2 regions of the Streptomyces sp. NPDC052107 genome follow, and region 2 is predicted to be linked to the other one. Evidence: riboswitches for the same ligand, from Rfam matches in the RefSeq annotation. Region 2 holds a riboswitch; the other holds the start of a gene.
What was found. A riboswitch is a leader RNA that binds a small molecule or an ion and turns the genes downstream of it on or off. The one in region 2 is predicted to bind thiamine pyrophosphate.
Positions count from the first base shown of each region.

Region 1: it holds a riboswitch for thiamine pyrophosphate, as region 2 does, so the genes downstream of both, thiO (glycine oxidase ThiO) here and thiC (phosphomethylpyrimidine synthase ThiC) in region 2, are expected to answer to the same signal.

Region 1 is NZ_JBFAWG010000001.1:228,142-232,310, forward strand. Features, by position in the region: gene AB0M27_RS01045 (thiazole synthase) at 571-1,365, opposite strand; gene thiS (sulfur carrier protein ThiS) at 1,369-1,569, opposite strand; gene thiO (glycine oxidase ThiO) at 1,572-2,735, opposite strand; TPP riboswitch at 2,733-2,844, opposite strand; gene AB0M27_RS01060 (hypothetical protein) at 2,898-3,248, shown strand; gene AB0M27_RS01065 (FAD-dependent oxidoreductase) at 3,281-4,169, shown strand, end outside.
Region 2 is NZ_JBFAWG010000008.1:114,894-119,062, reverse strand. Features, by position in the region: gene thiC (phosphomethylpyrimidine synthase ThiC) at 16-1,800, opposite strand; TPP riboswitch at 1,793-1,969, opposite strand; gene AB0M27_RS11440 (YibE/F family protein) at 2,042-3,490, shown strand; gene AB0M27_RS11435 (SsgA family sporulation/cell division regulator) at 3,700-4,137, opposite strand.

The DNA of each region.
Region 1 (4,169 bases), on a different contig from region 2:
CCGCCCCCACCCCCGCCGTCTGCCGCCGCCCACCGCCCGGCCGCCGTCTGCCGCCGCGCACCGCGCGGGCCGCCGTCTGCCGCCGCGCACCGCGCGGGCCGCCGTCTGCCGCCGCGCACTGTCCAGGCGGTTGGCTGGCGCCGCCCACTGTCCGGGCCGTCGGCTGCCGACGGCCACCGTCCAGGCCGCTCGCTGCCGCCGGCAGCCCCCCCGTGCAGTTCGCTGTCTCCTGCGGCCCGTGCCGCCCGCGCCCCACGACTCGTGGCCGTCGCGGCGCAGGCGACCCGCTGCTACGGCCTGTGTGGCCCGCCGGCGTCGCCCCGCGACTCGTGGCCGTCGACGCTGCAGGCGTTCGGTGGCTGCCGGCGTCGTCACCGCGAGCTGTGCGGCCCGCCGGCGCCCCCAAGACTCGCGCCCGCCGACGGCGCAGGCGTCCCGCTGCCGCCGGTGCCGCCCCCACAACCCGCGGCCGCCGACGGCGAGGACGCCCCACGGGATAAGTCCAGCCCCCCAGCAGGCGGTAACGGGCGGTGCGCGGGTGGGAGAGCCGTGGGCAAGTGCGGCACAGGGTCAGAACGCAGGACGCTCGGGATCCAGCACGGCCAGGCCCCCCGCAGGAGACGACGCCTCGGCGAAGTGCCTGCGCGGAATCCGCCCGGCCAACCGAGCCAGCCGACCTCCCTCCACGGCATGCCTCATCGCCGCCGCCATGAGTTCCGGCTCCTGCGCCCGGGTCACGGCGGAGGCGAGCATCACCCCAGCACACCCCAGCTCCATGGCCAGCGCGACATCGGACGCCGTACCGGCCCCCGCATCCAGAATCACCGGCACGCGCGCGTGCTCGACGATCAGCTGGAAGTTATGGGGATTGCGGATCCCGAGCCCGGACCCGATCGGCGACCCCAGCGGCATGACGGCGGCACAGCCCACATCTTCCAGCTTCCGCGCCAGCACGGGATCGTCATTGGTGTACGGCAGCACCGTGAACCCGTCGTCGACCAGCGTCTCCGCCGCCTCCAGCAGCTCCACCGGATCCGGCAGCAGCGTCCGCTCGTCGGCGATGACCTCCAGCTTGATCAGATCCGTGCCCAGCGCCTCCCGCGCCAGCCGCGCGGTCAGCACGGCCTCGCCCGCGGTGAAACAGCCCGCCGTGTTCGGCAGCACCCGGATGCCCAGCCTCTCCAGCACCGACAGCACCGAACCGTGCACGGAGGGGTCCACCCGCCGCATCGCGACCGTCGTCAGCTCCGTACCGGAGGCGACCAGCGCCCGCTCCAGCACCTCCAGGCTGGGCGCACCGCCCGTACCCATGATCAGCCGCGACGAGAAGGTCGTACCCCCGAGGACCAAGGGATCGTCGGCCATGGCTCAGCCTCCCTGGACCGCGGTGAGGACTTCGACCCGGTCGCCCTCGGCCAGCGCCGTGGACGCCCACTGCGCGCGCGGGACGACGGTCTCGTTGACGGCGGCGGCCACCCCGGAGGGCGCCGAGACCAGCGACCGTACGACGATGTCCAGAGCGGTACCCGGAACGATCTCCCGGCGCTCTCCGTTGACAGAGATCGAGATGCTCATGCGGGCTGCTCCATGAGGACGGCGGCGCCGAAACGCTGCGGCGTGAAGGGACGGGCTTCTTCCGGGAGCCGGCCGCTCGCCAGCACCTCGGCCATCACATCCCCGGTGACCGGCGTGAGCAGCACGCCGTTGCGGTAGTGCCCGGTGGCCAGCAGCAGCCCGTCGAGCCCGGACGGGCCGAGCAGCGGCGCGTTGTCGGGGGAGCCGGGGCGTAGCCCGGCCCGGGTCTCGGTGAGCGGCAGTTCGGTGATGCCCGGCACCAGCTCGTGGGCGTCGCGCAGCAGCTCGTACACGCCGCCCGCGGTGACGGTCGTGTCCCAGCCCAGCTCCTCGCTGGTCGCGCCGACGACCAGTTCGCCGTTCTCGCGGGGCACCAGATAGACCTGGCTGCCGCGGACCACGGCCCGTACCGTCCGGCTGAGGAAGGGCGCGTACCGGCGCGGCACCGTCAGCCGCAGCACCTGCCCCTTCACCGGCCGCACCGGCGGCAGCAGCGCCTCCGGCACGCCCGTGAGCCGCCCGCTCATGCTTCCTGCCGCGAGCACCACCTGCCCGGCGCGCAGCTCGGTGCCGTCCGCGGTGATCACCCCGGCGGCCCGGTCCCGTACGACGTCCAGCCGCTCGGCCCACGCGCGATGGAACACCACGCCGGCCCGCTCGCATGCGCTCACCAGGGCCGCCGCCAGCCGCCGCGGGTCGATCTGGTGGTCGCCCTCGACCCGCAGCCCGCCGCGCACCCCGGGCGCCAGCATCGGCTCCAGGCGCCGGCACTCCCGCCCGGACAGCCACTCCGAGTCCAGGCCGGAGCGTTGCTGCAGGGCGTGCAGTTCACGCAGATGTGCGCGGTCGTCGGCGTCGAGCGCGACCGCGAGGGTGCCGCAGCGGCGGTAGCCGAGGTCCTGGCCGGTCAGCTCGGTCAGCTCGGCCGTGAAGTCCGGGTAGCGGCGGGCCGATTCCAGGTTCAGGGCGAGCAGCCGCTCCTCGCCGTAGTGCAGTTCGGTGACCGCGGCCAGCATCCCGGCCGCGACCCGCGCGGCCCCGCCGCCGGGCTCGGGGTCCACCACGGCGGTCGCGAGCCCGCGCTGCGCCGCGCGCCAGGCCGTGACCAGGCCGATGATTCCGCCCCCGGTGACGAGGACGTCGGACGTACGTGACGACATGGGCGTCCAGCCCCTCCCTTCGCCGGCATGACCCGGATCAGGTTCGTACGGTCGGAGGCCGCCAGCCTCCCTCTCAGCCCGGTGCGTCCGGGCTCCCGCGAGTGCTTGTACGGTGGCCACCCTAGCCCGCCCCCCTCGTCACCCGTAAGGGAGCCCCTGCCCATGGCCCGGTCGCTCGACGGACTGATCCTCGCCCCCCTGGCGGACCAAGCCCCAGGTCAGGTGGGTACCCGCACCCGGTTCGCGTACCACGAGGAGGACGGCGAGATATGGGCCGAGTACGCGGGCGGCGATGTCGTACGCGGTCATCTGGTCGGCACCCGGGAGGGCGACCGTCTGGACTTCCGCTATGTCCAGCTGAAGACCGACGGGACGACCTCCTCGGGGCACTGTGTCTCCACGGTCGTGGAGCTGCCGGACGGGCGGGTGCGGCTGGAGGAGACCTGGGAGTGGGAGTCCCAGGCGGGCGCCGGTACGAGCGTTGTGGAACAGGTCACCGGGCACGCCCGCTGACTGACGCGTTGTCACGTGTCTATGGTGATCGGGTGAGCGAGCAGACAGCGCAAGGGGGCACGCCGGCGGGGCGGCGCGTGGTCGTGGTGGGCGCGGGCATGGCCGGGGTGCAGACCGCGGTCGCGCTGCGGGAGCAGGGCTTCAAAGGTCCCGTCACCGTGATCGGCGCGGAGCCGCACCAGCCGTACGACCGGCCGCCCCTGTCGAAGGCCGTACTGCTCGGCAAGGCCGAGGACTCCGCCTTCGACGTGGACTTCGAGTCCCTCGGCGTCGAGCTGCGGCTCGGCTGCGAGGTGCTGGGCCTGCGCCCCGCCGAACACGAGCTGGACACCGAGGCGGGCCCGGTGCCGTACGACGTCCTGGTCCTCGCCACCGGCGCCGAGCCGATCACCCTGCCCGGCACCGAGGGGGTGCCCGGCGTGCATCTGCTGCGCACCTTGGACGACGCCGAACGGCTGAAGCCGGTGCTCGCCCGGCAGCACGAGATCGTGGTCGTCGGGGCCGGCTGGATCGGCGCCGAGTTCGCCACGGCCGCCCGCGAGACCGGCTGTGCGGTGACCGTCGTGGAGGCCGCCGACCGTCCGCTCGCCGGCGCCCTGCCCGCCGAGGTCACGGCGCCCATGGCCGCCTGGTACGCCGACGCGGGTGTGGAACTGCGCACCCACGCGCGCGTGGATCACATCGAGCCCGGCGCGGTCGTGCTCGCCGACGGCACCCGGCTGCCCGCGGACGCCGTCGTCGTCGGCATCGGCGCCCGCCCCGCCACCGCCTGGCTGGCCGTCTCCGGCGTGGAGCTGGGCCCGCACGGGGACGTCCTCGCCGACGACCGGCTGCGCACCTCGGTCGAGGACGTGTACGCAGTCGGCGACTGCGCCTCCTTCCCCTCCGCCCGCTACGGCGAACGGCTGCTCGTCCACCACT
Region 2 (4,169 bases):
GCTTGCGCCTGGCCCTCAGTCCGCGATCGGCAGGTACACCCGGTTACCCGCCGCCGCGAACTCCCTCGACTTCTGGGCCATGCCCTCCTCGATCTCCTCCTGGCTGCCGCCGTGTTGACGGCGGATGTCCTGGGAGATCTTCATGGAGCAGAACTTCGGCCCGCACATCGAGCAGAAGTGGGCCGTCTTGGCCGGCTCCGCCGGAAGGGTCTCGTCGTGGAACTCCCGCGCCGTGTCCGGGTCCAGAGCGAGGTTGAACTGGTCCTCCCACCGGAACTCGAAGCGGGCGTCGGACAGTGCGTCGTCCCACTCCTGGGCGCCCGGGTGCCCCTTGGCGAGGTCGGCCGCGTGCGCGGCGATCTTGTAAGTGATGACGCCGGCCTTGACGTCGTCACGGTTGGGCAGGCCCAGGTGCTCCTTGGGCGTGACGTAGCAGAGCATCGCCGTGCCCCACCAGGCGATCATCGCGGCGCCGATGCCGGAGGTGATGTGGTCGTACGCCGGCGCGATGTCCGTGGTCAGCGGGCCGAGCGTATAGAACGGAGCTTCATCGCAGATCTCCTGCTGAAGGTCGATGTTCTCCTTGATCTTGTGCATCGGGACGTGTCCCGGGCCCTCGATCATCGTCTGTACGTTGAAACGCCTGGCGATCCGGTTGAGTTCCCCGAGCGTCCTCAACTCCGCGAATTGCGCCTCGTCGTTGGCGTCCGCGATCGAACCGGGCCGCAGGCCGTCACCCAGCGAGTACGTGACGTCGTAGGCGGCGAGGATCTCGCAGAGCTCCTCGAAGTTCTCGTACAGGAACGACTCCTTGTGGTGCGCCAGGCACCACGCGGCCATGATCGAACCGCCACGCGAGACGATTCCCGTCTTGCGGTTGGCGGTGAGCGGCACGAACGGCAGCCGGACGCCCGCGTGGACGGTCATGTAGTCCACGCCCTGCTCGGCCTGCTCGATGACCGTGTCCTTGTAGATCTCCCAGGTCAGTTCCTCGGCCTTGCCGTCGACCTTCTCCAGGGCCTGGTAGAGCGGCACCGTCCCGATGGGGACAGGGGAGTTGCGCAGCACCCACTCGCGGGTGGTGTGGATGTTGCGGCCGGTGGAGAGGTCCATGACCGTGTCGGCACCCCAGCGGGTCGCCCAGGTCATCTTCTCCACCTCCTCCTCGATGGAGGAGGTCACCGCCGAGTTGCCGATGTTGGCGTTGACCTTCACCAGGAACCGCTTGCCGATGATCATCGGCTCGATCTCCGGGTGGTTGACGTTGGCCGGCAGCACCGCCCGGCCCGCCGCGATCTCCTCGCGGACGACCTCGGGAGACACGTTCTCCCGGATGGCCACGTACTCCATCTCCGGGGTGATCTCGCCCCTGCGGGCGTATGCGAGCTGCGTGACCGCCTCGCCGGCCCGGCCCCGGCGCGGCTGGCGCGGCCGTCCGGGGAAGACCGCGTCCAGGTTGCGCAGCCCGCCGCGCGGCGAGGTGTGCTTGATCCCGTCGTCCTCGGGACGAACGGGGCGGCCCGCGTACTCCTCGGTGTCCCCGCGGGCGATGATCCAGTTCTCCCGCAACGGCGGCAGGCCCCTGCGGACATCGGTGTCGACGAGTGGATCGGTGTACGGGCCCGACGTGTCGTACAGCGTGACCGACTGCCCGTTGGTGAGATGCACCTGACGGACCGGCACACGCAGGTCGGGGCGCGAACCCTCGACGTACGCCTTGTGCCAGCCGATGGACTTCCCGGCCTCCTGGGACATCTCGTCCTCAACGGAGGCAGGCGTGCATGCGTCCTTGTTGGTCATGAGACCTACTCCCTACGCCGGCATTACCCGGTAACAGGTTCGGCGGTCGACGCAGCGGTTTCCGTCTGTCGACATCCGCGCGGAACATCGCTTGTTCCACGTGAAACATCGCGCCTACGGAGGTCAGCGCCCTCTCAGCCCGGTGCTCCGAGCTCCCGCGTGTGCAAAGGTGCCTCCACGCTAGCGTCATGAGTGGCGCGGTGAACAGTGGGCCCCCTGCCGTTGTTGCGATGATCGGGCGGTGACCGGAATGCAACAGTACCCGTATCGGCCTCCCGAGCCGCGCCACCGACCGAGCTCGAGGCAGGGCGATGACGGCCACACCCCCGAGCGGGAGGACAGCCGGGATGACAGCCGCGGTCATGGCCACGGGCAGCCACACGGTCACAGCGGCGGTCACAGCCACAGCCATGGACCCGCCGCGCCCGTCTCCCGGCACCTGCGCAAGGTCATCGCCGCGGTCCTGGTCCCGTTCACCGTGGCGGTCGTCGTCGGACTGGTCGTGCTCTGGCCCGGGGGAGCCCCGTCCCACAAGCGCAGCGGCGTCGGCTTCGACCGGGCGACCCAGCAGGCCACGGTCACCAGGGTCGTCGAGGTGAGCTGCAAGTCGGTGAACGCCTCCGGTGGCACCCCGACCGGCGACACCTCCACCGCCGCGGGCAGCCCGGCGGATCAGGAGCCGAAGGGGAGCTGCAAGAAGGCGACCGTCCGGGTCGACACCGGCAAGGACAGGGGCCGTACGTTCATCGAGATCGTGCAGCCGGACCAGAGCCGACAGCTCAGCCAGGGTGAGAAGGTGGTGGTCGCCTACGAGCCCTCGGCGCCGAAGGACCTGCAGTACTCGGTGACCGACGTGAACCGGAAGTTCCCCATGACGCTGCTCGCGGGAATCTTCGCGCTCGCGGTCGTGGTGGTCGGCAGGCTGCGCGGCGTGATGGCGCTCGTCGCACTGGCCGCCAGCTTCCTGGTGCTGACCCTGTTCATCCTGCCCGCGATCCTCCAGGGTTCGAATCCGCTGCTCGTGGCGGTGGTCGGATCGAGCGCCATCATGCTGCTCGCCCTGTACATGTGCCACGGCCTGTCCGCACGCACCTCGGTGGCGGTGCTCGGCACACTGGTCTCGCTGCTGCTGATCGGCGTCCTCGGCTCGCAGTTCATCGGCTGGGCCGCCCTCACCGGCAACACGGACGACAGCACCGGCCTGATCCACGGCCTGTATCCGTCGATCGACATGAGCGGTCTGCTGCTGGCCGGCGTCATCATCGGCTCGCTCGGCGTTCTGGACGACGTCACCGTGACGCAGACGTCGGCGGTCTGGGAGCTGCACGAGGCCAATCCGACGATGGGCTGGCGCGGGCTGTACCGCGCGGGCATCCGCATCGGCCGCGACCACATCGCCTCCGTGGTCAACACCCTCGTCCTCGCCTACGCCGGTGCCGCGCTGCCGTTGCTGCTGCTGTTCTCGATCGCGCAGAGCGGCGTCGGGACCGTGGCCAACAGCGAGCTGGTGGCCGAGGAGATCGTGCGCACGCTGGTGGGCTCGATCGGTCTGGTCGCCTCGGTGCCGGTCACCACCGCGCTCGCCGCGCTGGTGGTCTCGGCCGACCGCCCCGGCTCGGGCACACCGGTGCCGGCCGCGACGCGGCCGGCACCGGCACGCGGCGGCCGGGGACGACGCCGGAAGCGGTAGGGCCGGCGAGCCGACGGAAAGCGGCAGTGGGCCTGCCTGAGGCCGGCTCAAGCAAGCGGTGAGCCCGCCTGAAACCGACCCGGGGATGCAGCGAGCCCGCCGTGGCCGGTGCGAGACGCGGTGACCGAGTCTCGACGCTCCATGCAGAAGCGTTCCTGCACAATCCCACGCGGCACGGTGGAGCACCCGGCGCCCCGTGCCGTAACGCTTCAGCCGGCGCTCTGCTCCTCGGCCAGGATGCGATCCAATGCCTCTTCCAGATGGGCGTCGAAATCGGCCAGCGCGCCCTCCTGACCGAGCGGCACAAGCTTGTCCGTGCGGTCCAGGAAGGCCACGAGCGGCGGCGCGGAGGAACGGAACAAGGCCTGGTCGCCACCGACCTGAAGCCTGATCAGCACCTCGCCCAGCAACTCGGAGTCGGCGGGAGCGATGTGCACGTCCCCTTCCCCGCACGGCCGGCCGACGCCGTCGATCAGCAGCTCGCGTCCGAACGCCCAGGTCACCGGGGCGTCGCCGGGCAGATGGAAGGTGAGCCGGACGGCATAGGGATCGCAGGTCTCGTAGCGCAACTCCACCGGGATGCGGAAGGAGAGCTCCTCCGACACGAGAAAGCTCATGATGACCTCTGCCTGTACGGACTCGCGCATCGTCTACCCCGTCGTATGGACATCGACTGGCC